4 regions of the Psychrobacillus sp. FSL W7-1457 genome follow, and region 2 is predicted to be linked to each of the others. Evidence: riboswitches for the same ligand, from Rfam matches in the RefSeq annotation. Region 2 holds a riboswitch; each other region holds the start of a gene.
The links. A riboswitch is a leader RNA that binds a small molecule or an ion and turns the genes downstream of it on or off. The one in region 2 is predicted to bind S-adenosylmethionine.
Positions count from the first base shown of each region.

Region 1: linked by a shared signal. The riboswitch ahead of NSQ95_RS05030 (ATP-binding cassette domain-containing protein) and the one ahead of NSQ95_RS01025 (PLP-dependent transferase) in region 2 are both predicted to bind S-adenosylmethionine.
Region 3: linked by a shared signal. The riboswitch ahead of metA (homoserine O-succinyltransferase) and the one ahead of NSQ95_RS01025 (PLP-dependent transferase) in region 2 are both predicted to bind S-adenosylmethionine.
Region 4: linked by a shared signal. The riboswitch ahead of NSQ95_RS13585 (methionine ABC transporter ATP-binding protein) and the one ahead of NSQ95_RS01025 (PLP-dependent transferase) in region 2 are both predicted to bind S-adenosylmethionine.

Region 1 covers NZ_CP151993.1:1,079,012-1,086,504, forward strand. Annotated here, with positions in the region: gene NSQ95_RS05015 (M20 family metallopeptidase) at 1-835, opposite strand, end outside; gene NSQ95_RS05020 (MetQ/NlpA family ABC transporter substrate-binding protein) at 856-1,719, opposite strand; gene NSQ95_RS05025 (methionine ABC transporter permease) at 1,731-2,393, opposite strand; gene NSQ95_RS05030 (ATP-binding cassette domain-containing protein) at 2,383-3,408, opposite strand; SAM riboswitch class I at 3,557-3,665, opposite strand; gene NSQ95_RS05035 (AzlD domain-containing protein) at 4,496-4,804, opposite strand; gene NSQ95_RS05040 (AzlC family ABC transporter permease) at 4,806-5,489, opposite strand; gene NSQ95_RS05045 (TVP38/TMEM64 family protein) at 5,624-6,265, shown strand; gene lepB (signal peptidase I) at 6,258-6,806, shown strand; gene addB (helicase-exonuclease AddAB subunit AddB) at 6,886-7,493, shown strand, end outside.
Region 2 covers NZ_CP151993.1:187,547-195,039, forward strand. Annotated here, with positions in the region: gene NSQ95_RS00995 (RDD family protein) at 323-727, opposite strand; gene NSQ95_RS01000 (M3 family oligoendopeptidase) at 754-2,451, opposite strand; gene NSQ95_RS01005 (DUF2087 domain-containing protein) at 2,599-3,354, shown strand; gene NSQ95_RS01010 (hypothetical protein) at 3,470-3,871, shown strand; gene NSQ95_RS01015 (YdcF family protein) at 3,959-4,546, opposite strand; gene NSQ95_RS01020 (glycerol-3-phosphate acyltransferase) at 4,565-5,206, opposite strand; SAM riboswitch class I at 5,351-5,467, shown strand; gene NSQ95_RS01025 (PLP-dependent transferase) at 5,589-6,881, shown strand; gene NSQ95_RS01030 (homoserine dehydrogenase) at 7,006-7,493, shown strand, end outside.
Region 3 covers NZ_CP151993.1:1,872,387-1,879,879, reverse strand. Annotated here, with positions in the region: gene speD (adenosylmethionine decarboxylase) at 1-387, opposite strand, end outside; gene metA (homoserine O-succinyltransferase) at 841-1,749, opposite strand; SAM riboswitch class I at 1,895-1,998, opposite strand; gene abc-f (ABC-F type ribosomal protection protein) at 2,083-3,951, opposite strand; gene NSQ95_RS08990 (RAxF-45 family protein) at 4,060-4,191, opposite strand; gene NSQ95_RS08985 (hypothetical protein) at 4,267-4,494, opposite strand; gene NSQ95_RS08980 (sporulation protein) at 4,619-5,014, opposite strand; gene NSQ95_RS08975 (AI-2E family transporter) at 5,020-6,216, opposite strand; gene NSQ95_RS08970 (LCP family protein) at 6,284-7,234, opposite strand; gene msrA (peptide-methionine (S)-S-oxide reductase MsrA) at 7,410-7,493, shown strand, end outside.
Region 4 covers NZ_CP151993.1:2,766,784-2,774,276, forward strand. Annotated here, with positions in the region: gene NSQ95_RS13575 (MetQ/NlpA family ABC transporter substrate-binding protein) at 668-1,471, opposite strand; gene NSQ95_RS13580 (methionine ABC transporter permease) at 1,485-2,153, opposite strand; gene NSQ95_RS13585 (methionine ABC transporter ATP-binding protein) at 2,146-3,171, opposite strand; SAM riboswitch class I at 3,263-3,367, opposite strand; gene NSQ95_RS13590 (thioredoxin family protein) at 3,407-3,727, opposite strand; gene NSQ95_RS13595 (toprim domain-containing protein) at 3,738-4,088, opposite strand; gene gcvH (glycine cleavage system protein GcvH) at 4,165-4,545, opposite strand; gene NSQ95_RS13605 (arsenate reductase family protein) at 4,619-4,981, opposite strand; gene NSQ95_RS13610 (acyl-CoA dehydrogenase family protein) at 5,218-6,999, opposite strand; gene NSQ95_RS13615 (acetyl-CoA C-acetyltransferase) at 7,085-7,493, opposite strand, start outside.

The DNA of each region.
Region 1 (7,493 bases), 890 kb from region 2:
CAATTCGTACAGAGGCTCCTGTTGCAAGTGCTGCGCCATTTGCAATAGCATGGACTTTTTCTGCTACTTCCTCTGTTTTCTTCCAGCTTTCTGCTCGGATATAGAAGCGAGCAGAAGCGTAGTCAGGAATAATGTTTGGAGCATCTCCACCGTGGGTGATGATTCCATGGATACGTACATTGCTTGGAAGCTGCTGACGAAGGGCATTAATGCCATTGAATAAAAGAATGACAGCGTCTAAAGCGTTTATTCCTTTCTCTGGAGATCCAGATGCATGTGCTGCTTTCCCATGAAAATGAAAATCTAATGGATCCACAGCCAGTGTTTCACCAGTTAAAGAAGTCTTACCAGAAGGGTGAATCATTAGTGCAACATCAACATCTTTAAGGAAACCGTGTTTCACAAAACTTCCTTTTGCACTTCCATTTGGTCCACCTTCCTCAGCGGGAGTCCCAAGAACGACTACGTTTCCTCCTGTGAGAGGGAGGGCCTCTGCTAAGGCAATTCCAGCTGCAACGCTCGTTGTTCCGATAATATTATGCCCGCATGCGTGACCTAGTCCTGGAAGGGCATCATACTCTGCAAGGTAAGCTACGGTTGGCCCTTCTTTTGCTCCCTTTTTTATAGCGTAGAAGGATGTTTCATGGCCTGCAACGGAAGTAGTTACCTCGAAGCCGGCGTCACGTAGTAGCTTTACATGTTTTGCACTAGCGAAGAACTCCTGGTTGCCGATTTCAGGATTATTATGGATTTCCTGACTGACCTGCACGTATAATTCTTTGTTTTCCTCAATTGACTTTAACAATAATTCCTTTGGTTCTTTTACAATACTCATCTGTATTCCTCCAATTTTTTTTATTTGATTAGATCTTCAAATGTTTTATCTAGTTGTTCTTGCGTTAAAATAACTAAAGCGGATCCGCCTTTTGTATCCTCGGTGATAACTTTTTGGATATCTTCTTCTTGATATAATTCGACAATACGTGTGTATGTTTCGTTATTTTTATCTTCTCCACGGGCTACTATTGTGTTGACATAAGGATAGATGGATTCATCCTTTCCTTCTTCTTTAAATATAGGGTCCTCACCAGGAGAGAAGCCAGCTTGACCGGCAACGCCGTTATTAATGATAGAAGCAGTAACGTCAGGTAACACTCGTGGTGTTTGCTGTGCAACCATTGGGATGATGTCTAGGTTCAATGGGTTCTCTACAATGCCACTTGGGTCTCCAAATAGGCCGAAGCTATCTGAAAGAGTGATTAAATCTGCAGACTCTAACAAACGAAGTGCACGAGCCTGGTTAGATGGATCATCTGGAATTGCAATTTTATCGCCTTTTTTAATTTCGCTAATGTCTTTGATTTTTTCGGAATAAACGCCAAGTGGTGCAAACATCGTTGAACCGATCGGAACAAGGTCATTACCACTTTCCTTTACATATTGGGATAGGAAAGAAATATGTTGGAAGGCATTTAAATCGATATCTCCCTGTGCTAAAGCATTATTGGGTAAAGTGTAGTCTGCAAACTCGATTAACTCGATTTCAATTCCTTCTTTTGCTGCTTTTTCCTTTAAAACTGGCCACTGGGCACCATCTGATCCATTCACTCCAATTTTCACTTTAACCGTATCTTTGTCTGAAGCAGCGGAAGAGTCGTTACAAGCTGCTAAGACTACTGCTGCTAGAAGAGCAATTATTAATAAACTAATTTTTTTCATATCTATTCTCCTTATCGTCTGATGAATTTTTTAGATAATGCATTTCCTAACCACTGGGCAAGCTGTACTAAAACGATGAGTATAACAACGGTTACGAGCATAACACTTCCCTCAAATCGCTGATATCCATAGGTCATTGCTACATGGCCTAGTCCGCCTCCGCCGACTGTCCCTGCTACAGCAGAAAAGTCTATTAAGCTAACAGTTATAAAAGTTAAGCCGAGAATAAGAGGTCCAAGAGCTTCAGGTATTAAAACGGTAAATATAATTCGTAAAGGACTTGCACCCATCGCTTGTGCTGCTTCTATCACCCCGGGATCAATGCTAACTAAGTTATTTTCCACAACTCGAGCTATAGAAAAGCTGGCGACAATCGTCATTGGGAAAATGGCGGCTGCAGTTCCAATAGTTGTTCCCATTACAAATCTAGTGAGCTGAGAGATGGCCACTAAAAAGATGATAAATGGGATTGGTCGAATAATATTGATTAATATGTTCAACACTTGAAAAACAATTTTGTTTTCTAAAATGTTTCTTTCTCGTGTTACGAATAATAGAAGACCTATCGTTATTCCTAAAATAGAACCAAATACTAAAGTGGCAATAACCATAATAATGGTTTCCCCAGTAGCTTCTACAATCCTTGGCCAGAAAGTACTCCAATCAACTTTCATGCTTTGCCACCTCCTGAATGTCAACGATTGTCTCTAGCTCATTAATGGCACTTTGTATTGCCACCGTGTCGCCTTCAAAAGACACGATTAAATCTCCAAAAAGCCTTTCCTGTAACTCTCGTATAGAACCATAAACAATATTGAAATGAATGCGATGCTTCTGAGTTATTTGAGATAAAATGGCTTTATTTGTTACGTCGCCCTTGAAGATTACTCGATAAAAGCCGTTGCCTCCTCGAGAACGCCAATCCTCTAAAATTTGTGGAGAAGGTAGATCCTGTTGTACAGATCGTATAAAGCGCTGAGAGGTAAGATGCTGTGGATCAGTAAATACATCGAATACGTCTCCTGATTCAATAACCTCTCCATTTTCCATTACAGCTACTCGATCGCAAATGGACTGAATGACGTGCATTTCATGTGTGATTAACAAAATGGTAATTCCAAATTCCTTATTCACCTTTTTAAGTAAGCGAAGAATTTCTGCAGTAGTTTCGGGATCCAATGCAGAAGTTGCTTCATCGCAAATGAGAATATCAGGTGATGTTGCAAGAGCTCGAGCAATGCCAACGCGCTGTTTCTGTCCTCCAGATAATTGACTAGGGTAATCCTTTTCCTTATCAGAAAGTCCGACAAAGCTAAGTAGTTCAGTCACTCTTTTTGTAATTTCATTTTTACTCAAGCCCGCTAGCTTTAGAGGGTAAGCTATATTTCCGCCAACTGTTCGAGAGTGGAACAAGTTAAAGTTTTGAAAAATCATTCCAATATTTCTTCGTCTTGCTCGTAACTGTTTGGAAGTCAATGATTTAACATCGATATTCTGAATAAATACAGAGCCTGCAGAAGGACGTTCCAGCATATTAACTAGTCGGAGCAGCGTACTCTTTCCCGCACCACTAAATCCTATGATGCCAAATATCTCACCTTCTTTTATTTTTAGAGAAACATCTTTTACTGCATGCACCTCCCGCTTGCCAAGACGAAAGGTCTTGGAAACATTTTTAAACTCGATCATTCAAATTACCTCCTCATACATCATTGGTTCGTTACAGACAAAAGATAGTCATCTACCTTTCTATCACGAGAAAAAGAGAGCTTCCTTGTTCTTATCTAAAAACGATAAGAAAAAGAAAGCTCTCCAGAATTTACGAAAAAGCCAACTTTTCTCATCTTTCAAGCATTGCGCTTGCAGGAGTTGGCACAGTATTCAAAGATTTGAACCTGTTGCCGAAACGTCATAGGGCCTGATCCCTCGGTTTCTCTAGATAAGAAAGTGATGTGCTATTTAATTGTTGTAAGAATTGTTTTAAACTTTAAACAATAAAAACATAACAGTCAAGAGGTTTTCAAAATTAGGGTAATTTGAACTACTTAATTGATTAATTAAATATAAATTTTTGAAGGGTTCGAAAAAATAATAAATAATATAGTTTTATACGCTAGGAGGAAGCATTCATGGATGAGCTATAACTTATCCGTCATCGCTTCCCCTCGATCAATAATTCGTAAAAGAGTTTTTAATAAAGGCTATGTTAAAGAGTAGGGTTGATTTATGATGCAAAGAAATCTATAAATCAGAAAGTAGAATTGATTTCCGCCCCAGCCGGACGCTTTCCTCGGGGTGAGCGATAAGCCATCACCCATCGCTTACGCGCGTGGTTGTGATGTCTTATCTGTCTCACTCATCCCGTAGGAGTCGCCGTCTGGCGCTCCAATCAATAAATGGGAATGGCTTTCCTTTATCGATAAAGCGCGAATAAGTTTACTCGCATAATCAAAGCTAAAAAACTGTCACCAACCCCAAATTCATCATCTTTTTATGTTCTTACTAGCCATTTGAAAGTTCCTTTGTTTATGTTTACAGTCACTATAAAAAAGAATTGTGAGTCAAAATCAACCAATAACTTCAACAAAGCTTATTTAAATTACAAATTTATTAAAGTCACGGACAATTAAGAGAGAATTATTAAAAATATAAAGTTTTGTACTCTACGAGGAGGCATTCGTCGGTGAACGATAAGCTATCAGACGTCGCTGCCACTCTATCATAATTCGTAAAATGCATGTTTAATAAAATGAATTTTTTGAAGAAATTAACCCCTTTATATAAAGAGGCTATAAACTGCTAAAAAACCAACTGTTCCAAGGACTACTACCATCACATTTTGAAATAAAAAGGCGAGAGTAAAAGCAATGATTGCACCTATAAAACCAAATAAAATATCGCCTTCTTGTATGTATAAAACTGCTGGAAATATTAATGCCCCTAAAACAGCAAAAGGGATATTACGTAATATACCTGAAATAACAGGTGGCAGTTCCTTGCCTTCTAAAAATGTTAAAGGAAATGCTCGAGGAATGTAAGTAACAACTGCCATACCAAAAAGCATCCACCAATACCAACTACCCAATTTATAACACTCCTTTTGGCAAGCTTTTTTGTTTTCTTGCATAGATGATTTCAACTAGAATAGAAGAAGCAAGTGTTGCGACTAATATAGCCCATCCAGTAGAAAGTAAGCTAGTCCAGTAAAAAAAAGCATTAATCACAGCAGAAATGAGGGCTAGCATGACTACTTTTCGGTTATCCTTCATAGACGGGACTAGTAATCCTATGAACATGGCATATAAAGCTATAGCCATCGCTGCTTTTAAAAAAGCAGGGAGGTTTGCACCAATCGCATGACCAATTGCAGTGAAGACAACCCAGCTACTATAGGCAATAATCACGACACCAAATGCAAACGGGGTGGAAATTTTCTCGCCTTTTTTAGTAGCAAGAACCGAAAAGGCTTCGTCCGTTATCCCAAATGCATAAATTCCTTTTATCCATCGTTTCTCGCTTTGCATCTTTTCATTGAGTGATGCCGTCATAAGAAAGTGACGGATATTTACTACAAAAGTATTTAATACAATTAATATAGGGTCTACCCCTTTTGTAATAAGCGTTAAGGACATATATTGGGCTGCTCCAGCGTAGACAAATATGCTCATGGCGGTTGCCTCCAGAAGAGACAATCCTGAGGTTTTTGCTAATAGGCCAAAGGTGAGAGCTACGGGAAAATAACCAATAGCGATACTTAGTCCATCCCGCATCCCGCTAGCGAAAGATCTATTCACAAAATATTCACATCCTTTTTACATAATGAAAAAATTATACTATAAGAATATAGTTTTATGTATACAATAAAAGGGGAAAGTATAAATATACATAGGCGGAGGAGAGAGACATGCCAGATTGGTTATCGTTTGAGACACTTACTGATTTAACAAAAGAATATCGGACACTTGGCCCGATTATCGGCATTTTTCTGCCCTTTCTGGAAGCCTTTCTGCCATTTTTACCATTAGTGGTTTTTATCGTTGCTAATGTAGCTGCTTATGGTTTATTGTTTGGATTTTTATTATCATGGGTTGGTTCCTTTGTTGGAGCTTATACTGTATTTTTAGTTATTCGTAAATATGGACGGGCCAGAGTTTTAGGTTTTATAACTAGGCATGAAAGAATACAAAAATTAATATTATGGGTAGAGAGGAATGGTTTTGGACCACTATTCCTATTGATCTGTTTCCCTTTTACTCCATCTGCTCTGGTTAATATCGTAGCAGGGTTATCGAATATAAAAAAACATACGTATTTATGGACTGTAGCCTCAGGAAAGCTCATTATGATTTTTGTCGTTAGCTTTATCGGCTCAGATCTTAAAGCGCTTGTTACACAACCGGTTCGAACTGCAATTGTTATCCTAATTATTGCTATCTTATGGTTTATTGGAAAGCGTGTGGAAAAAAGAATTGAAAAGAGAGTAGAAGAAGACATAAGTGGGGTCAATATAAAAAGAAAGAGAAAAAGAGGAGAGACATTTGAGTAAATTTAAGCAGGAGACAATGGAATGGGTCATTGCCATAACTATCGCTATAGCTATTGTAGTCGTAGTTAGAATGTTTCTTGTAACAAATTATGAAGTTAGTGGTAAGTCGATGATGCCAACCCTTGCGGATAAGGATAGGGTATTAATTAGTAAAATCTCTCCAATCAACCGTATGGACGTCATCATTTTTAACAATGGAGAGGAAGACTTTGTAAAGCGTGTCATTGGGTTGCCGGGAGACACAATCCGGTATGAAAATGATGAGCTATTTGTGAACGAAAAACAGATAAAGGAGCCATTTCTAGAAAGTAATCTTGCTTATAAAAATCCAGATGAACATTTTACCGAAGACTTTAATTTACTTGAATTAACTGGCAGTAATACGGTACCGAAAGGCAAGCTTTTTGTACTTGGAGATAATCGAATTGCCAGTCTAGACAGTCGGTATTTTCATTTTATAGATAAAGATGAAGTTATTGGAGAGGTTAAATTCAAATACCTTCCATTGGCAGATGCCACCTTCAATTTTACGTCCGAATAATTTCCCTCACTTGACTATGTTTTGTACAATAGAGAGTAGGAGATTATTCGTTTTTTTTATGGAAAGGAGCTTGTTTAGCTTGTCATTACGAATTATTAGTGGTCGGTCTGGATCCGGTAAGACAAAGTTTATACAACAAGAAATTGTTCAATCAGTAGATGCGGCTCCATTCGGAGATCCGATTTTTTATATAGTACCTGACCAAATGTCATTTTCCAGTGAATATGACATGGCCGCTGATTCAGGGGTAACTGGAATTATTCGCGCCCAAGTGAGTACATTTAAACGGCTTGCTTGGCGTGTTCTTCAAGAAACAGGTGGTATAGCTAAAGAAGAAATTAGTGGCTTTGGCTATCGTATGCTTATTCGTAGCTTATTAGAGGACAACAAGGACGAATTTACTTTGTTTAAGCGTGCATCTACTAAACGGGGGTTCACTGACCAAATAGAAGTGCTATTGAAGGAATTTAGTCGTTATTGTGTGGACTCCTCTTCGATGAGCAATGCCTTTAGCAGCTTAAAGGCTGTCGATGCCCCTCAAACATTATTAGATAAATCCTCGGATATTATGATGATGCTTGATTTAATCGAACAAAGGCTAGGGACAAGCTATGTAGACGGAGAAGGGTATTTAACAATACTCGCAAATAATATTAAGGACTCCTATCTATTGGAAACCTCAGAAAT
Region 2 (7,493 bases):
GTCTGGCGCTCCAATCAATAAACGGGAACAGCTTTAGCATCGATCGCTAAAGAATTTACTCGCTAAACAAAGCTGAAAAACTGTCACCAACCCCAATTTCATCATCTATTTATGTTCTTAATAGCCATTTGAAAGTTCCTTTGTTTATGTTTACAGTCACTATAAAAAAATTGTTAGTCTAAATCAACCAATAACTTTAACAAAGCTTTAAAAAATAAGGCTAGATAAAAGAAGATGGTCGTGAAGGGAATCACGACCATCTTCTTTTCTTTTCATTAGTATCAAAAATAAAGTGGGGATGATAGAAGGTTAAGTTAACTGCTCATGAATAAGGCGAATCATGAGTTACATAAGTACCAGCTATAAAATCATGAAGGGATCTCTTATCCTCGCGTAAACCGACCATAAAACAGCTCACAATTAGACCAATACCCAAAGTTATCCCATAGACAATTCCTGCTATTATAACTCTTTTTACCATCGTCCAAACGTCTACACTAGACCCGTCTACTTTAACGATTCGTACTCCTACAATTCGTTTGCCTATTGTGTATCCTGCCCATAAAATAGGCAAGATAAAAGTATAAAAGTTTTGTCCTATGGTCGTAAACCAAGTATCACTTTCTCCGAACAAAAGTAAGCTAATAATTGCCAATGGTATACCGATAATAATTCCATCTAATAGACCTGCCCCAACTCTTATCCAAAAACCTGCTGGGTTAATCATAACTTATAAACTCCTTATTTCTAAAATTAAAGTGAAGCATCATCTACGCTGTTTAAGTAATCCTCAATTGTACCAATGACAGACTCGACACAGCCTTCTTCAAAAGGAGAAATGAGATTAGCTTCTTTTACAAGCTTAGTGAAGGACATAGAGCCCCCTAGTTTACAAAGGTGTAAGTAATCCTTCCAAGCGGATTCACGATCTTCTCTTGAACGTTTCCAAAATTGGAATGCACAAATCTGTGCCAACGTATAATCGATGTAATAGAATGGACTTGCGTAAATATGTCCTTGGCGCTGCCAGAAGCCACCAGCCTCATAATAACTGTTCCCATCATAATCACGATGAGGGAGGTACGTTTGCTCAATTTTTCTCCATGCTGCCTTTCTTTCTGCTGGTGTCATTTCTGGATTTTCATATACGACGTGCTGGAATTCGTCTACGGCCACACCGTAAGGAAGGAACAAAAGGCCACTGCTTAGATGGGCAAATTTATATTTCTCTGTTTGCTCTTTGAAGAAAAGCTCCATCCATGGCCAAGTAAAAAACTCCATGCTCATCGAGTGGATCTCGCATGATTCAAACGTTGGCCAGATATATTCCGGTATCCCAATATTTCTACTTGTGTAAACCTGAAAAGCATGCCCGGCTTCATGTGTTAAGACATCAATATCTCCAGATGTTCCATTAAAATTAGAGAAAATATAAGGAGATTCATAGTCATCGATAAATGTACAATATCCTCCAGCTTCTTTCCCTTTTTTAGCTTCTAAATCCATTAGATCTCGGTCAATCATAAATTGGAAGAATTCAGCTGTCTCTGGAGAAAGCTCCTCATACATTTTCTTTCCGTTATCTATAATCCATTGTGGAGAGCCTTGTGGAGTTGCATTCCCAGTTAAAAAGTTAAGTGGTTCATCATAAAATTTAAGCTTCTCTACACCAATGCGTTTAGCTTGTCTTTCATGTAGCTTATTGGCAAGAGGGACTATATAATCACGAACCTGGTCACGGAATTTCTTTACCATCTCTGCATTATAGTCGATTCTGTTCATTCGAATATACCCAAGCTCTACAAAGTTTTTGTAGCCAAGAGTAGTTGCCATCTCATGACGTAGTTTGACAAGTTGGTCATAGATATCATCGAATTTGGCTTCGTTTTCTTCGAAAAATCCACCGGAAGCTTCTCTAGCTTTCTTTCTTATTTCACGGTCTGTCGACTCTGTGAACTTTCCAAGCTGTGCTAGTGTATATTTTTCTCCCTCGAACTCAACTTCTGCAGATGCAACAAGCTTAGAGTAGTCAGAAGTTAGTTTGTTTTCCTTTTGCATTAAGCCTATAAGTTCGGAAGAGAATCCTTTAATTTGAAAGTCTGCCAAATCAAATAATTGGCTGCCCCATTTTTGTTCTAGCTCATTACGGTATGGGGAAGCTACAAGAACCTTGTAGTATTCTGTGACAAGCTCATCTACCTCGGGACTAATTTCATCTAAAAAATCGCGTTCCTTTTGATAAAATTCATTGTTTGTATCGATAGAAGCTCGGATATAAACAAGGTTTGCTTGGGTAGAGAAGTCGTTGCGAATCGAGTTAATCTCTTCAATTATTGAATTTTGCTCCTCTACAGAAGAAGCCTCCTTCATTTTATCCAATAAACTATGAAATGCTGTCTTCATTTCTTGTAAATCTGGTCTTTTATATTCGTACTCTTTAAATGTAACCACTGTATTTCCCCCTAATTTTTGTAATCCTCACCTTTCAATTGTTTATTATTTTCAGAAAAATTGCAACAGTATTATTTTATTTGATTACTTATAGACAATAATATAAAATGTTTATAAATAAATAAACAAAATTAAGGAGTGTTTGTTATGAATGCGGTTGAGAAATTTATAGAAGCTTCTATGGAAGATATGAAAAGAGGATATGTGGAGGAACTAGAATGCTATCAATGTTTATTGTGTGGGGAAAAAGTAGAAAAAGGTTTGATTTATCCTGAAAATCACGTACTTTATGAGTCGGAGAAATTTATGAAGCTTCATATAGAGCAACAACATATCTCTGTGTTTGACTATTTAATTGGCTTAAACAAAAAGCTAACAGGCTTGACGGATCACCAAAATAGCTTGCTAAAACTGTTTTATGAAGGGAGAAGTGACTTAGAAGTTCAAAAGGAGTTAGAGATAGGGAGTGCCTCAACTATTCGAAATCATCGTTTTGTTTTGAAGGAGAAGGAACGCCAAGCAAAGATATTTTTGACGATGATGGAGCTGTTGAAGGAAAAGGACAGTCATGCCCCTAATTTCCTTCCAATTCATAAAAACGCTACGATGGTAGACGATCGCTACAATATAACAGCCGAAGAGCAGGCAGAAGTAGAGAAAAAGTTCTTCCCTGGTGGATTAAATGGGCGGATGATTAAGTTTCCGAAAAAGGAAAAGCAAAAGCTAGCAACACTAAGAGTAATTATTAAGCATTTTGACAAGGAAAAACAGTATAGCGAAAAAGAAATAAATGAAATTCTAAAAAGCATATACGATGACTATGTGACCCTTAGACGCTATTTAGTTGAGTACGGGTTTTTAGATAGAAAAGATGATGGTAGTGTTTATTGGGTAAAGGGGTGAGGAAGAAGTGAATTGAATCCAATTATAATTAGAGAAGAATACAGACCATATATAAAAGTATTGAAAGGTAACTTATTCCACCCTTGTCCGTCTAACAATGTAAGGAGGGGATAACGTGAGACTACCAGCATTATTTTTGGGTTTGATCATTTTCGTTTTATTAACTGCTGTTGGATGTTCTAATTCATTAAATACAGAAAAAATAGAAGTTCATGAAACTAAAAATCCTGACGCTGAAGAGGTTTTAACATTAGACCCTGAAGCCGATATATTTCAGCTAGATGGTGTGATTTATAAGACCGGAATTGATTGGGTTGAGGAACTTACTTTAACAAAAGGCGAGCAAGTAGGGGAAATAAAAAAAAGAAATGATTCAGACACAGACTTTGAAGACGAAATGTCGAATAAGCTCCCTGTTGGTGCAAAGATCTTTTCAACTATAGAAAAAGAAGGTCCTATTTTACTCGTAGAGTTAGAAGGTAAACTTCTGAAATACTATGCACTGGTAGAGGGTTAATAAATTTCCTATATTTCGAAAATGAGCGAGCCGAGGAAGGGAGGAAGGGCAGCGTAGCTACTCTTCTTTTTAATCCTTCCCTTTGTTTTATTCTCCAGAGACAAAGGTTTTGAGCAAGGCTGCTCTTTCACGCAAACGCAGTTTTGCCTCTGAAATTTGTGGTGTCCTAGCAGCTACCACATCAGCATTCCATCCTATTCCTTCGGCTATAATTTTTGCGCGCTGTAAATGGAAATCACTCGTAATAATGGTGACAGAGGTAACGCTGTCAGGGAGAAGCTGTTGGGAGTATAAAAGGTTTTCATACGTAGAGGTAGATTGATCTTCTACTATGATTCGACTCTCCTTAATTCCATTCTCTACAAGATAGTTCTTCATCACTATAGCTTCCTCTATATCCTCATCTTGTCCCTGTCCTCCAGTAACAACAAGTTTTACAGCTGGATACTTTTCAGCATATTCTAGTGCTGCTTCCAAACGATAAAGAAGTGCTAGAGAAGGTATATGTCCTTTTTTTACCTTTGCCCCTAACACAATGGCATACTCATTGGAACCGTCTGCCTTAGGCTTCAACCCGTCCTCGAGCCATTTGCTTGTAAGCATCCACATACCTAATCCGCTCGATGCGATTATTATTAATGGAATGACCACAATCCACCTCTTTTTTTTGCTCATTTAACTCACTCTTTTCCTTTAAAGCGAAGGCTTCTTTTTCTTTATAACGGAGGAGATTTTTGTCTCTTCCTTTCGTAATAATCGTTGGACATTTTCTATGTGTAAGAAGGAAGCCATTAAAAATAGGAAGCCAGCTATTAAAATTGGCCCTGCTCCATCTGCTGTCCAGACAGAGGCTCCTAAAAATATGAGATAAAAAAATAAAACTCCTATCAACAAATAATCCGTTAAAAGTGTAACGCAGATTAATATAAGCAATCCTGCCAGTCCGACCGGCCAGTGTAATGCAAGTAAAACCCCGATGATGGAAGCAGTGCCTTTCCCACCTTTAAATTTTGTGAAAACTGGAAAGTTGTGTCCTAAAATAACCGCGGCACCAGCTAGATAAAGAAGTAGATCCAGCTCTGATGAACTAAACAAGCTCCACTGCTCAGAAAGTACACGTACGCCAATAATCATAATGGCACCCTTTAATATATCTATGACTCCCACTAAAACACCATACTTCCAACCAAGTACGATAGTAGCATTGGATGCTCCGGAATTATTTAGGCCTTCTTTTTTTATATTAACTCCACTCATCCATTGAGCGAGTTTAGATCCATGTAGCGAACCAATAATGTAGCCTGTTAGGAGAATGCTAACAATCCAAACAACCATTCTATGACACCCCTTATAAAATTATTCTATCTATTATATTAAACGATTAAAAAAAGAAGAAGTTTCAGAATTTTTATAAAATGACTTGACATCTAAATATATGGAGACTTATACTGTGTAACAAGATGGAATACTAATCAAATACTCTTATCAAGAGTGACTGAGGGAATAGGCCCTAAGAAGTCCGGCAACCACCAAGTTCTATAACTTGGAAAGGTGCTAAATCCTACAAATTCTTTAATAGAATTTGGAAGATAAGAGGAGGAACATGTCATCAATTTGACCCCTCTTCTTAATTGAAGAGGGGTTTTTATAGTTGTCAGTTCTATAATCCTCTCTGGCCTCCAGCATCCATCTAATCTACTAAATCGGAGGAATTCAAATGACTAATCTTCAAAAAGAAACACTTCTATTGCACGGTGGACAAACGCCTGATCCAGTGACAGGATCTAGAGCAGTACCTATTTACAAAACAACCTCATATGTATTTCAAAACACAGAGCATGCACAAAATCTATTTGCCTTGAAAGAGACTGGTAATATCTATTCCAGAATCACAAACCCAACAGTAGATGTTTTTGAACAAAGAATTGCATTACTGGAAGGAGGAACAGCAGCAGTAGCACTTTCCTCAGGAGCAGCAGCCATAGCATTTTCTATTTTGAACATTGCTGGAGCTGGAGATGAAATTATAGCTGCTGAAAACTTATACGGAGGAACTTTTAATCTATTTGCACATACACTCCCACGTTATGGGATTACAGTAAAATTCGTAGATTCCTCTGACCCAGAAAATTTCCGTAAAGCTGTTACAGAGAAAACGAAAGGCTTCTTTGCAGAAATCATTGGAAATCCAAGCTTAAATGTTCTAGACGTAGAAGCTGTTTCAAAAATTTCCAATGAAGTAGGAGTTCCATTATTAGTAGATAACACATTTGCTACACCTTTTGGTTCAAATCCTATAGAGTATGGAGCTAACGTTGTTATACATTCTGCAACGAAATGGATTGGAGGCCATGGGACAACAATTGGTGGTGTAGTAGTAGACGGAGGGAATTTCAATTGGAACTCCGATAAATTTCCGGGATTTACAGAGCCTGATGTTACTTATCATGGGCTACGTTATGGAATCGACGTACCAAATGTGGCATTTGCAATTAAGCTAAGAGTTCAGTTGCTTCGGGATTTTGGTCCTACTCTTAGCCCAGAGGCAGCATTTTCCTTTCTTCAAGGACTAGAAACACTTCACTTAAGAGTGCCAAAACATAACGAAAATGCACAGAAGATTGCAGAGTACTTAAATGCAAATGAGGAAGTGTCATGGGTTAACTACTTAGGGCTTGAAAACCATCCAACGCACGAGCTGGCTAAAAAGTATTTAAAAAATGGCTTCGGTTCTATTCTGACATTTGGAGTGAAGGGAGGCAGAGAAGCAGGCAGACAAATTATTGATAATATTGAAATTTGGTCTCATGTTGCTAATGTAGGAGACGCAAAATCCTTAATTATCCACCCGGCTTCTACTACTCACCAACAGCTTACTCCAGAGGATTTAGAAAAAACAGGCGTTACAGAGGACCTAATCCGCTTGTCTGTTGGCTTGGAGGCAGTTGAAGACTTACAAAATGCACTCGAAAAAGTACTTTTGAGAAAAACAAATGTCCTCTCTAGGTAGAATTATATTGTATAATGAATAAAAATAGTCTACAATATGTAAAATAGTCAATAAATTTATTGAAATATTACACAAGTGCGATTATTTATATTCAATTGTACAGATTCATTTTGGAGGAGACAGCATGGCAAAAATAAAAGCAGCGATTTTAGGGTTTGGAACAGTCGGCCAAGGGATTTATCATATCGTAAATGAAAAAAGAGAAGACTTAAAAAAGTCATTAGGGTTGGATATTGAGATTTGTGCAATCCTGATAAATAATTTAGCAAAAGAAAGACCTGAAACTCCAGGAGTTTTGGTAACAGACGACTTTGAGGATATTGAGAATATTCCTGGACTCCAGGTAGTTTTTGAGGCAATTGTCAACGAAGAGCCCGCATATAGCTATTTATGCAGAGCGATTGACAAAGGTTGTCACGTGATTACTGCAAATAAAGTCATGTTCTCTAAATATAGTATTCCCTTACAGGAGCGCGCAAAATCACGAGGTGTATTTGTAGGCTATGAGGCTACTACAGCTGGTGGGGTGCCAATTATCAAGACTCTAAAAAACCTGCTTCAAGTAAACTCTGTGAAGAAAATTCAAGGAATATTGAATGGAACATCCAACTA
Region 3 (7,493 bases), 1.7 Mb from region 2:
ATGATATTCAGGATACGTATGAACGGTAATATGACTTTTGTCTAGATGACCAAGAACGACCTCTGGTATAGGCCCAGGGGATTGCTTAAATGATTCTATCGGTGTTTGATCCACGGGTCCTTCTGACACTAAAATAGTCACACTTGCCCCTTGTGGCTCGTAGTCCTGTTGCGCTATGTTTAAAATATTCGCTTCTATAATTTCGGACACTTTTGTTAATATATTGGTTAGACGCTCAGCGTTATATTGCTCATCAATGTATTCAATATATTTTTCCCTTTCTTCCTTCGTCCTTGTATAACAAATATCATACATATTAAAGCTTAGTGTTTTCGTCAAATTATTAAAACCATGTAACTCGATTCTTTGTTTTGGTGTCAAACTCATAGACATAACCCCACTTCCAATAATTGAAAATCATACTTTTATAGATATGTGTATCAGCAAAATACAATGTCTCTTCCATTTTGTCTTCCCTAATATTTGAATAAATAAAACTAAAATCAATAAAAAACTCCTGAATATTAAAACAGGAGTTTATATGTGTCAATTTCAAAATTCCTGTTTGTATAGAAAAACACGAACAATTAAAAGAGAACAATGAAATTTATCTGATTTTTAATAATAAAGTAGAATTGATTTTCGCTCATATCGCGGACGCTTTCCGTGGAGTGAGCGATAAGCCATCACCCATCGCTTTCGCGCGTGGTTGTAACGTCTTTATCTGTCTCACTCATCCCTACTTACGTCTCCGCCCTCCGCTGCAATCAATATTTATAATGTTCACTTTTAATCTTTAAAATGCTTTTTATGAAATTGACTCGTATATAATTTTTCTATTTACTCCCATTTATAAGGAGTAGCCTGATAAACATAGTAATTCAACCAATTAGAAAATAATAAATGTGTATGTGCCCTCCATGTATTTAATGGCTTATTAGAGGGATTATTATTTGGGAAATAGTATTTGGGCATCTCAATATCTATTCCTTTAGTTATGTCTCTATGATATTCCTCTGCTAATGTGTGCGCATCATACTCTAAATGACCAGTGACCATCACCATTTTATTGTCGTTCGATTTTACAAGAAACACACCTGCTTCCTCCGAAGTGGATAAAATAGTTAGTCGCTCATGCTTTTCTATTTCTTCTTCAGATACAGAAGTGTAACGAGATACGGGAGCATTAAACTCTTCATTAAATCCTCTTATTAAATTCTCCACTTGGTCAGTTAATATATGCCGATACACTCCCGAGCATTTACGAGAAAGTGTGAATTTATCTATACCAAAATGATAATACAGTGCAGCCTGCGCGCCCCAACAAATATGTAAGGTGGAGGTGACATTGGATTTAGACCATTCCATTATTTCCTTCATTTCATTCCAGTAATCGACCTCCTCAAATGGCAACTGTTCTACTGGAGCACCAGTTATAATCATCCCATCAAACTTTTTTTCTCTTATTTGATCAAATGTCGTGTAGAAAGTATCCAAATGGGTTTTGCTGGCATTCTTGGATTCATGCGTCGCTGTATTCATAAAGGTTATATTCACTTGTATAGGGGTATTCCCCAGAAGTCTTAATAGCTGAAGCTCCGTTTTTTCCTTCTCAGGCATTAGATTAAAAATAATAATGTTAAGTGGACGGATGTCCTGCTTGTAAGCACGCTCTTGATCCATGAGAAAAATTTTTTCTTCTTTTAACAGCTTAGCTGCAGGTAATTGTTTCGGAATATTGATAGGCAATGACTTTCCCCTCCCAATGAAATGCGCAAGAGCACCTGTGATTTCGCCTCAAACTAAGTAGGAAAGCGAACAGGAGCAAGGCATTTGTTAAAATAAATACCTCTCTTTCCATGTAAGAAAAGAGAGGCAGGAATTTGCTAACTAGCTCTTATCTTCCAAGATCGTCTTGTTAGGAATTAGCACCTTTCTGTACAACAGAGGTTGCCGAAGTATCACAGGGCCTAATCCCTCCACTTCTCTTGATAAGAATATTAAATTGTTTAAATTATTCGTTAATAAGTTATATTAGCATGCTCTATTACTTATATCAACCCATTTTACAAAGTATTCGGGTCATTCTGCTAAATCTAGCCATTTTTCTAATAATTGCTCCAATTGCTCCTCTACCCGAAGTTTTTCCAAGCTTAATGCCTCATAATTTTCCCAGTCATTCTCTATGCTAATTTGTTTTGTTAGCTCACCTATAACATTTTCGAGCTCACTTATTCGCTTTTCCAAAGGAATTTCCTTTTGTTGTTTGGCAGGTGTTGTTTCTTTTAATGGCTGATCGATTATTTCTTTCCTAATATTTTCTTTCGAGCAAAACTCATTCCATTTTTCCCTTGCCCATTCGTAAGGGCCTTCAAATGTGGTAAGCACGCCATGCTCTAGCCAAGCAGTCCTTGGAAATAGTTTATTTAGAAAATATCTATCGTGAGATACAGCAATAATAGTCCCTGTAAAATCATCTAGCGCTTCCTCTAATACCTCTCGTGAATCAATATCAAGATGATTCGTTGGCTCATCTAATATGAGACAATTTATATCTTGATGCATTAGCTGAGCAAGACGGAGTCGCATTCTTTCTCCTCCGCTTAAATCAGCAATTCTTTTAAAAACATCCGCCCCGTAGAACATAAACTTCGCTAAAATGTGTCGAGCCTCTCCTTCTGCCACATTTACTTCAGCTCTAAAAATATCTATTAAGCGAGCTTTGGGATCTGTTATTTCGAAATGTTGAGAAAGATATCCTTGGCGCACATTACTACCAAATCGAGCTTCACCCGAGTCTATTAACTCTACTCCCCTGAGAATATTCAAAATGGTAGTTTTACCGGTTCCATTCCTACCAACGATTGCAAGACGGTCCTTCCAATGTACATGAAGTTCTGCACTGTTTAATAACATTTTTTCACCAAAGCTTTTGAAAGCCTCTTCCATTATGACAACTTCTTTTCCGCTTCGGGGTGCCGCATCAAAAGATAGACTCATTTTCTTAGGGTCTATTAGAGGTTTACGAACCTTTTCCATCCGCTCTAATGCCCGTTCCATATTCCTCGCTTGACGGTGTAAACTTGCATTTGGAGGAACTGCTTGGTTAGCCCATATCCTTAATCTTTTTATCGCTTCTCTCATTTTCTTTATCTTTTTTTGTTGCTCCTCATACTGTTGAAATTCACGAGTAAGTTTTTCTTCCTTTTCGATTAGAAAAGAAGAATAATTACCATGATATTTCGTAAGCATACCATCCTCAAGATCTGCAACTTTTGTAACTACCTTATCTAAAAAATATCGGTCATGTGAAATAATAACCACTGTACCTGTATAACTAACTAAATACTCCTCTAACCACTCTATTGCAAACAAATCCAAATGATTAGTCGGCTCATCCAACAGTAAAAGGTCTGGTTTGGTTAATAGTAGCTGTCCAAGCATTATTTTCGTTTGCTCTCCACCACTTAAACTTGAAAATGGCTGTTCTACAAAATCACCTAGCTCTAGCCCTTCAACTACTTTATCAATTTCCGAATCAATCGTATATCCGCCCTGTAACGTGAATTTTTCCTGTATGTCTCCATACTGCTTTAGAAGTATTTCCATCGCCTCAGCATTTACCACTGCTAGTTCGTTTTCAAGTATACTCATCTTTTTCTGTAGTAGCATAGTATCCTCGAAAGCATCATATAACAGGTCTTTTCCTTTAACGCTTTCTGAAAAAGTAGGAATTTGGGCTAAATAACCTATTTTCGCCCCCTTTTTAAAAGTGATTATTCCATGATCAGGTTTTTCAATACCTGCTATTAGCTTAAATAGCGTTGTTTTCCCACTCCCATTTCGTCCAACTATTCCTAATTTGTCCCCCACTTTAATATCTAATGACAGATCATCAAATATAAGATTCCCACCAAGCATTTTACTTATTTCCTGTATTTTGCATATCATTATGTTTCGCTTCCTCTCCAAATTATTGCTGGAAGCATTTTTCTGCATACAAAAAGACTGCTCGAATAAGCGAGCAGTCTTCTAATGTGGTTCAGAAAGAATGGCTTATCAGCTGTGAATTTCATGTAATTGTCTAAAAAAGGACAGACTGGTCCCGTTAGTAGCAAATCCATGAGTAATCGCACATGATGTGGATAAAAATTCCAATATAAATCCATGTGCATTCACAGTGTTTTTCATTCTTCCTTCACCTCCGTTCATTAATGTAAGATTATTTTAACATATTCCATTATTTCGTACAATGTGAATTTTTATTTATTCGTAACCTTCTAATCCCTCTAAGCCAGGATCATTCAATTCATTCGTATTTGGCATTCCTTCATCATTCTCTTTATTGACTTCTGCATTTCCTGATTCAGGCCCAATACTTTGTCTATTATTTTCAATGATTTCAGGTGGTGGAACTTCGTTTGATGTACGATTTTCTCCACAGGCAGTTAAAGTTAACACAGTAAGAATAAATATAACTATAATTTTTTTCATGAAATACTCCTTTTGATACTGCAGCTAAAAAATAAACAGCTACATATCCTTTTCATATAGAATGGACTAAAGAACTTATTTTATCCACAAAAAAACCAGCATAAAAATGCTGGTTTTTTGCTAATTATTCTTCAATGTCAAAGTGTATTTCATCTTCGTCATTATATTCTGAGCCATTTTCAAATAATACAGTTGTTCGTAATATAAGCGTTGTCATTTCCTCTGCACCATCTGGAAGCCATCTTTCATCTGGCATGATTTCAAAAGGAATCATTTGCATATCCTTTGAAGCTACTGTGCCTACCAATTCAATAGAATGCTTGGAAACAACTTTGGGAGCTTCTCCATTAATCACTTTAAAGACTTCTAACTTAATATTCTCGATTTGCTCATAGTCGTGAACTCCATCAATATAAATCGTACCTGAAAGATTGATCCCATGTTCAATATAAGGATGATCCACCACAGTATCAATCTTAATGGATTTCACTTCAATACTGGAGTTGAATTTTTTGGCCATTATTCTCATTCCACCTTGTTATTTGTGTACTCATAGTGTTTTTCAACAACTGGTTCAAATTTATTGTACCTCTTTTTAAACATTGTGTAAAAATGGGAAACGATAACTTTTAAAATAGCATAGCCAGGTATACCCAAAATTACTCCGGGAACTCCAAACATCGCACCAGAAGTTATCAATACAAAAATTATTGTAATCGGGTGCACATGTAATGATTTACCCATAATTTGTGGCGATATAAACTTCCCTTCAATTAACTGAACAATTGTCCAGACTACTGCAAGTTTGATAAGCATGAAAGGAGAGGTAACTAAGGCAATAATTGCAGCTGGAGTTATTGCTATAACTGGACCTAAGTATGGTACGACGCTCGTAACCATTGCTATAACACCCAACAATAATGCATAATCCATTCCAATGATGGTAAAACCAATAAAAATCATAATACCTATACACATAGAGACAAGAATTTGACCCTGAATATACGAGCTGATCTGCTTATCGATGCTAGTAAATACCGACTTTATGTCATCTCTCATGCGAGGCGGGAAAATTTTCAGTACATAAGCAGGAAGCTTTTCCCCATCCTTTAAAAGATAGAATAAGATAAAAGGAACAGTAACGATTGCCAGTATAAAGCTAGTTAATATACCGATAACAGATGAAATTCCTGTTGCAATTCCTGTAAAGGTTTCCTGAAAAAAGGCACCTAGCTCCTTCGGTAAATCATACAGAAGATTAGCAACATCGGTTTCTATTTGCAAATAGTACGTGCTTATAAGAGAGTTCGTTCTCAAGAATGAATCTAAGCGGGTTAAGACTTCTATAAAATAACCTGGAAGCTCTTCTGCCAATTTAAAAAATTGAGCTTTTAAGAATGGAAACACTAAGAAAACTAATAAGGTAATAATACCAACCAAAGCTAAAAAGATGAGGAGTATACCAATCACTCGTTTAACTTTAATTTTTTCTAGCATACGCAATATTGGTCTAAGTAAATAATAGATGATGACTGCTAATATGATTGGTAGGATGACATTCCCTAAAAAAACTGTTAATGGGACAAATATGAAGGAAATTTCATCGTAAATCATGATGATTAAGCCAATCATTAAAAGCAGTATAAGCGTAAATATAGTATTACGACCACCTAAAAATTTTATGTATCTAGTTGAGAAAAAAGAAGGTTTTTCAGGTTCCAATTTTACATAACATCCTTTCCTAACTTAATTTTACGAATGAATAAATTTTATCGCAAATTTAAAAGTCCTATTCACCTAAAAAATCTTCTATTGCTTTTCTATTTTTATCTTCGTCAATTACGAGAACTGCTCCTGCGTGACTATAGTTCTTATCATAATAGCTTCCTTCTACAGGAATAGTCAGTTTATCCATTTCTAGCTTTCCACTAACGATAGCATCCAAGACTCGAATAACTTTATCTTTACGTGAATAGTCGGTTTGGATATACCCTTCGGCTGCTCCTATAAATTTCGGGATATTAGAAACATTTTGTATGGAAATTACCTCATCCTTTAATGCTTCCATTACTTTTTGTTGGCGGGCAACCCTTCCAAAATCACCTTCTCCGTCGGCTCGGAATCGTGCATAACCAAGTATTTCCTGTCCATTGAGCTGTTGTTCACCTTTTGTAAGTGAAACTCCAATTTTCTCAGACATATCCTTCTCTACATCCATTGTAATTCCTTCAGGAGCGAGAATATCTACCAATGATTCAAAGCTTCTAAAATCTATTAATGCATAATGATGGATAGGTATATCAAACATATTCTGAAGAGTTGCCTGCAATAATGGCACTCCGTCTAAATAATAGGCTGTATTTAACTTATAGGACTTATAGTTAGGAATAGCAGCATAAATATCTCGCATAAACGAAATGACTTTAACATCATTTTTTTCTTTATCCCAAGAAATGATCATCATTGTATCAGTTCGGGATTTCTCTTTCCCTCCCGCTCCGGAATCTGCTCCAAGGACTAGAATATTTTCTCGTTCACCTTTTGACCAAGCATCCCCTTTAAAGTCAATGTCCTGTTTTACTTTTGTTTCATTAGCTAAATTATAGCCCTCCCGATATTGTAAAAATGAGTAAATACCAATTGTTAACCCAGCTAGTAACAGAACAGTAAGGAATACTCTTCCTTTCCGTAGTTTTTTTTTCGGTTTATATCGTCTTTCTGTATTTCTTTCTTCAGTCATATTAAATCTCCCCTTGAGCTCTTCATCGATGCTGTTTTGATGGTGCACGTATTTAGTTTCCCATATTTATATCATACTCTTATAATAACGTATTTACAGTGCGTTGGTTTCAGAATTTTGTACAACTTGAAAAGTAATGGTAAAATCATTTTACTATAATAGGAGGGATATAAAAATGATAGAAAGAGCTACGTTCGCAGGAGGCTGTTTTTGGTGCATGGTAAAACCGTTTGATACTTGGGAAGGCATACATAAGGTA
Region 4 (7,493 bases), 1.4 Mb from region 2:
ACCTGTAAATCTTTTTATTTGTGATGAAACATTTAAGAGGGTATATGTAGCTTTTTTAAGGGTTCGATTGAGTGATCAGTTCCAACTAGTTTATGGGCGCTTTTAAACACTTTATGGGACACTTTCCACTAGTTTACGGGCGATACTCACGTTTACGGTCGCTTTTCTTTCATTTATGGGTCAGTTTCTACCGGTTTATGGGCGCTTTTAAACACTTTATGGAACAGTTTCCGCTAGTTTATGGGCGATACTCACGTTTATGGGCGCTTTTCTTTCATTTATGGGTCAGTTTCAACTGGTTTATGGGCTCTTTTAAACACTTTATGGGACACTTTCCACTAGTTAACGGGCGCTTCTCACGTTTATGGGCGCTTTTCTTTCATTTATGGGTCAGTTTCAATTGGTTTATGGGCGCTTTTAAACACTTTATGGGACATTTCCGCTAGTTTATGGGCGATACTCACGTTTACGGGCGCTTTTCTTTCATTTATGGGTCAGTTTCAACTGGTTTATGGGCTCTTTTAAACACTTTATGGGACACTTTCCACTAGTTAACGGGCGATCCTCACGTTACGGGCACTTCCCCCCTCCTTAACTGACACTTCTATCACCCCACAAAAAAAGCAAGCACACCAGGTGCTTGCTTCAATAACTCATCCAACAAGAATTATTTCACCGGAACTACTGCTCCGCCCCATTCTTCTAAGATGAAATCTTGAATTTCTTTGGATTGTAGTGCTTCTACTAGTGCTTTGATGCGCTCGTCTTTTTCGTCACCTGCGTTTACCGCTACTAGGTTTACGTATGGAGATTCTGAGTCTTCAATTGCGATTGCATCCTCTAGTGGATTTAAGCCAGCATCGATTGCGTAGTTGGAGTTGATTAGCAATGCGTCGCCTTCATTGTTTTCATATAGCTGAACCATTAAAGCAGCTTCGTAGTTTGGATCGAATTCTAGGTTTTTCGGGTTGTCTATAATGTCATCAATTTCTGCTTTTGTTTTATCTATTCCCTCAGCAAGTGTAATTAGCCCTTCTGCTTCTAGCATTGCTAGCACACGGCCATGGTCAGCAACCGAATTACTCATTAGGATCGTTGCTCCTTCAGGAAGCTCTTCAATCGAATCATACTTTTGAGAGTAAAGACCAATCGGCTCGATATGGATGCCACCAGCATTTACGAAGTCATAGTCGAAATCATTCATTTGTGATTCTAGATAAGGAGCATGTTGAAAATAATTGGCATCTAGGTCGCCATTATTTAAGTCTTTATTTGGTAGTACGTAATCTTGGTACGTTTCAATTTGAAGCTCAATGCCTTGTTCTTCTAAAATAGGTACTACCTGCTCTAAAATTTCTGCGTGCGGTACGTTAGAGGCACCAACAACTAATTTGTCGCTATCCTCATCACCACAAGCAGCAAGCGTTAATGCACTAACAGATAATAAAACCCCAGCCAATAATTTTTTCATTTTCAATCTCTCCCTATCTTTTATCAATTTTTGTAGTAATAATATCGCCAATCCATTGTAGAATAAAGACGATGATTAATATTAAAATAGTAGCAATAAGCGTTACATCTCCGCGTCCACGTTGGAATCCATCTAAAAATGCTAGATTCCCAAGTCCTCCAGCTCCAATAATTCCCGCCATTGCTGTATAACCAACTAGTGATATACAAGTTACGGTAATACCAGATACTAAGGCTGGCATCGATTCTGGCAATAAAACCTTCCAAATGATTGTAGAGGTTTTAGCACCCATCGATTTAGCTGCCTCTAAAACACCCTTGTCGATTTCTCGTAGTGCGATTAAAACCATACGGGCATAAAATGGAGCCGCTCCAATTACTAATGCAGGGATGGCCGCATTCGGACCACGCATCGATCCCGTCAACAACGTTGTAAATGGTATCAACAAAATGATTAAAATAATAAACGGAATAGAACGAAAAATATTGACTACTCCACTGGTCAACCAGTTTGCTATTTTATTTGCCCATGCTTGGTGTGGGCTTGTCAAAAATAATAATAGTCCTAAAATTAGTCCAAAGATTGCTGTTAGGACTGTAGAAATTGCGGTCATATAAAGGGTTTCTATAGTGGCTTCCCACATTTTAGGCCAATCAACATTTGGAAATAACGATTCAATCATTGTTGATCACCTCAGTTTTAACTTTTTGCGAGTGGATAAATTGTATGGCATCTTCCACCGCTTGTTCATTTCCATCAATTTGCAGGATTAGTGTCCCGAACGCCCCACTTTTCGTATGAGAGATGTTCCCCTGGACAATATTTACCTCTAAATCGAACTGTTTGATTAATCTTGAAAGAATTGGTTGCTCTGTAGTATCTCCAACAAAAACGAGCTTAACTAGCTTGCCATTTGGATAAAGCTGAACTAAATTCTGTATCGTTTGTACAGGTTGGTTTGAATCAGAAATTTGAGAGACGAAACGCTTAGTAATAGGCTGTTGTGGCTTTTGGAATACCTCAAGCACATCTCCATCTTCTACAACTTGACCATTTTCCATAACCGCTACTCGGTTACAGATCTTTTGAATAACTTGCATCTCATGTGTGATTAACACAATGGTTAATCCTAATTTTTCATTAATGCTTACGAGCAAGTCTAAAATGGAGTCGGTTGTTTCAGGGTCAAGAGCCGATGTTGCCTCATCACAAAGCAATACCTCTGGACCATTAGCCAACGCTCTTGCAATTCCTACGCGTTGCTTTTGTCCTCCAGATAATTGAGATGGGTAAGAGTCTCCTCTTCCTTCCAATCCAACAAGGCTTAATAGCTCTTCTACTCTAGCTTTTCTTTTGTCCTTTGAGACACCTGCAATTTCTAAGGGAAATGCTATATTTTCAGCGACTGTTCGCGACCAAAGTAAATTGAAATGCTGGAAGATCATACTTACTTTTTGACGAAAGCTTCGAAGCTTATCCTCATTAATAGATGTAATTTCCTGGCCATTCACTGTAATATGGCCATCTGTTGGTTTTTCTAAACCGTTTAACAAGCGGATGAGCGTACTTTTACCCGCTCCGCTGTATCCAATAATCCCGAATATTTCTCCACGCTGTATGTCCAGATTTACACTGTCAACTGCAACGATTTCTCCTTGCTTCGTAATAAATCTTTTCGAAACTTCTTTTAAACTAATCAAGTAAACCTGACCACCTTTCCTAATAAAAAACCCCTTCTGCAAAAGAGCAGAAGGGGTGTATGTTATCTATTTAAAATAACGTTCATCCATTCTCTCATTTCCCAAAGCTATTGCTTTGCGTGACTTGGCACCATTTCACTTTCGTGACGGTTGCCGGGCTTCAAAGGGCACTTCCCTCCACCTCTCTTAATAAGAGCGACACTATTAAATTGTGTTTTCAACATAACGAATATTATCATAGGTTTCCATCTTCGTCAATAGCCTTTATTGTTTCCAATAAGTAAGGAACTGATTGAAAAGCATAGATTTTCTTTACCACTTTTCCTTGTTTTGTAATAAGAAGACAAGGTACGCTTTCAATTTCCTGTTCTATCGCCAAATCACCTAGAAAATTAATATTTGCTTGACCAATTGGATAGGTAACCATTTCTTTAATAACATTCATCATTTTACTTGCTACCTGACACGTTCCACACATAGGCGTATAGATGTAAAACAAGGTAAGTGTTGAATTGTTTTTAGCGCTATCCCATTGTTCTCTAGTCCATTCGTTCATACACATCATCCTAAGGTAAAAATTCTTTTTTCACCTTAATATTAACACGTTTTAATATAGATGCCAAAACCTTGACCGGAGTATTCGCAACTTCGCCATACGTAGGATTGGTATACAGGTGAATGGCCTCTGGATACTCCTTCCTAACAACCGAGCGAATTTGTTCTCCCGATTTATCTGCATCTAGAAAAGCATAAATCGGCAAGCCATCATAAGGGCTTAATAGCTCCTCCAATTTTACATCGGATATCGTTCCATTAGTACATATAATTTCTGGAGATTCATCGAGAAGGCTTAATAATTGCAGCTTATCAGACCTACCCTCAACGATAATTATTTTATCACTAAATACATGTGCCATTTAGCTTCTCTCCCAACTTATTGCCTTTCCTTTATTATATGAAAAAAACGCCGATTATTAACCGGCGTTTTCATTATTACTCTGCTATTAATTCTTCGTACTTCTCAGGAGATAATAAGCTGTCCACTTCTGATACGTCAGAAGGCTCAACCACGATCATCCATGCATTTTCATAAGGTGATTCATTAACAAATTCGGGGCTATCTTCTAGCTCAGTATTTACTTCTACTACTTTACCACTGATAGGTGCATATAGTTCTGAAACAGTTTTCACGGATTCAACACTACCAAAAGCGTCTCCTGCCTTGATATCATCGCCAACTTGTGGAAGTTCAACGAATACGATATCTCCAAGTTCAGATTGTGCAAAATGAGTAATTCCAATACGGACATTTCCGCCCTCATTTTTTACCCATTCATGTTCAGCTGAGTACTTAAAATCTTTAGGTACGCTCATAAATAAACCCCTCTCAAATAATTAATCCATTCTATTTAATATTCACATATTTTGATAGTAAATACAAGGTGCTTTAAGAGGTTTTCCACATGTCTTCAAACTGCTCTTCTTTAAAACCAAGCGTTAGCTTGTGTCCATCATATACAAGAGGTCGTTTAATCAATTTCCCATCCGAAGCAAGCAGCTCCAACTGCTCATCCTCCGACATAGTAGGAAGCTTGTCCTTCAATTGTAATTCACGATATTTTACGCCACTAGTATTGAAGAATTTTTTCAGCTCATTATCGCCTTGTGCCACCATTTCCTTTAATAGTTCCTTTGAAGGCGGTGCGTCAACGATATGATGGTTCTCAAATGGAATATTGTTATCTTTCAGCCATTTGCTTGCTTTGTTGCATGTACTACATTTTGGATATCCGTAAAATTGGATTGTCATTTATATCTCACCTTTTTCTTTTTATCATAATAATATTTTGTTACTCATGCAAGAGAGAACAGTGAAATGCTCTCTTCTTAACTTTAAAAATATTCTTGTTTTTGCTTAGCGGTGATAAATTCCCGTGAGCGGTCATAAATCTTGCTGAACGGTTATAAACTCATTCCCCTTCATGGTAATATCGTTTTTCGGACAAAAAAGTAGCCATCTGGAGTTCCAGATGGCCACTGCTATTATTAAACTACAAATTTTTCAGCTTCGATTAGCTTAACGGAAGCTTCGCGTTTTTTCTCGATTACATTGTATGGTGTGTAGCGTGTTAGCTTGCGAAGTGCAGAAAGCATCATGCGTAAGTTATCGCCATCAACTGAAGCAATTAGTGTTTCTTTTGCTGCTGCTTCGATTTCATTGAAAGCTTCTTGGCAGAAGATTTGAGTGTATAGAAGCTTTTGTGCTGCTTTTTCTTCTCCGCTGCGTGCGATTGCTTTTTCTGTACGAAGTACTGCTGATTCCATAGCGAAGATATTATTCGCAATGTTAGCAATGTGTACTAATACTTCTTGCTCTGCTTCTAATTTAGTCCCGAAGCGTTGAGCAGCCATACCAGCAGCTAAAATACCGATTTTCTTAGCGTTTGCCACTAGCACTTTTTCTTGTGCTAATGCTTCATCGCCAACTTCCTCTGGCATCATCATTAATAGCTCTTCTTGAAGTGCTTGAGCTTTTTGAAGAAGTGGTAATTCACCCTTCATTGCTTTTTTCAGGAATGTTCCTGGTACGATTAAACGGTTGATTTCGTTTGTACCTTCGAAAATACGGTTAATACGTGAGTCGCGGTAAATGCGCTCTACTTCATACTCTTGCATGAAGCCGTATCCACCATGTAATTGAACTGCTTCGTCAGCAATATAGTCTAGAACCTCAGACCCTACTACTTTGTTAATAGAGCATTCAATTGCATACTCAGCGATTGCAGCTGCAATTTTTGTTCCATCTTTTTGATCTTCTTCGCTCATTTGACTCATACGATCCTCGAAGTAACCAACTGTACGATATATTAAGCTTTCTGTCGCATATAGCTTAGAAGCCATAGTTGCCAGCTTTTGTTTAGTTAAGTTGAATGAAGAAATAGGCGTTTTGAATTGTTGACGTTGGTTAGAATAAGATATAGCAAGCTCTAATGCACGTTTAGAACCACCAATCGTACCTACACCTAATTTGTAACGACCTATGTTAAGAATGTTAAATGCAATAATGTGGCCACGACCGATTTCACCTAATAGGTTTTCAACAGGAACCTGTGCATCTTCTAAGATCAATGTACGAGTAGAAGATGATTTAATACCCATTTTCTTCTCTTCTGCACCTACAGATACTCCTGGGAATGTTCTTTCAACGATAAATGCAGAGAATTTGTCTCCGTCCACTTTTGCATAAACAACGAATACGTCTGCGAATCCTGCGTTAGTGATCCATTGTTTTTCACCATTAAGAACATAGTGAGTGCCTGCTGCGTTTAGTTTAGCAGTTGTTTTTGCTCCAAGAGCATCTGAACCTGAGCCTGGCTCCGTTAAAGCGTATGCCGAGATTTTTTCTCCAGATGCTGAGTTTGGAAGGTATTTTTTCTTTTGCTCTTCATTACCGAAAAGAACGATTGGAAGAGTACCGATTCCTACGTGTGCACCGTGAGTGATAGAGAAACCACCTGCTACTGATAACTTTTCAGCGATTAATGCAGAAGAGATTTTGTCTAATCCTAGACCATCATATGCCTCTGGAATATCAGCTGCTAAAAGACCTAAGTCACCAGCAGATTTCAATAAACGTACAGAGTGATCAAACTCATGATTTTCTAGGTTCTCCACAACAGGTAATACTTCGTTTTTTACATAGTCTTCTGCTGTTTTAGCAATCATTTTTTGCTCATCATTGAAATCCTCTGGTGTAAATACGCGGCTTGCCTCAATATCTTCTACTAAAAAGCTTCCACCTTTAATTGCATCTTGAACTTGTGTCATTTCCTTCTCCTCCTATTGTGTGTAAACGTTTGTTTAATTGATTGTGAAATGCGCCCTTCAATCAAAGCGCATTTCCCCCTTAAAATTAAAGAAGTTCAAATACTCCAGCTGCTCCCATGCCTCCACCGATACACATCGTTACAACACCGAATTGCTTCCCTTGTCTTCTAAGTTCGCTCATCATTTTTAGAGTTAAGATAGAACCAGTTGCTCCTAGTGGATGCCCTAAAGCAATCGCTCCACCATTTACATTTACTTTATCTAGGTCGATACCTAAATGACGAACGACTTGGATAGATTGAGAAGCGAAAGCTTCATTGATCTCCCAAAGGTCGATATCTTCAATAGATAGACCTGCAATTTTTAATGCTTTAGGTACCGCAACGATTGGTCCGATCCCCATTACGTCCGGAGCCACGCCCCCAACTGCGAATGAACGGAATTTTGCTATCGGCTTTAAGCCTTGTGCCTCTGCAATTTCACGATCCATCACT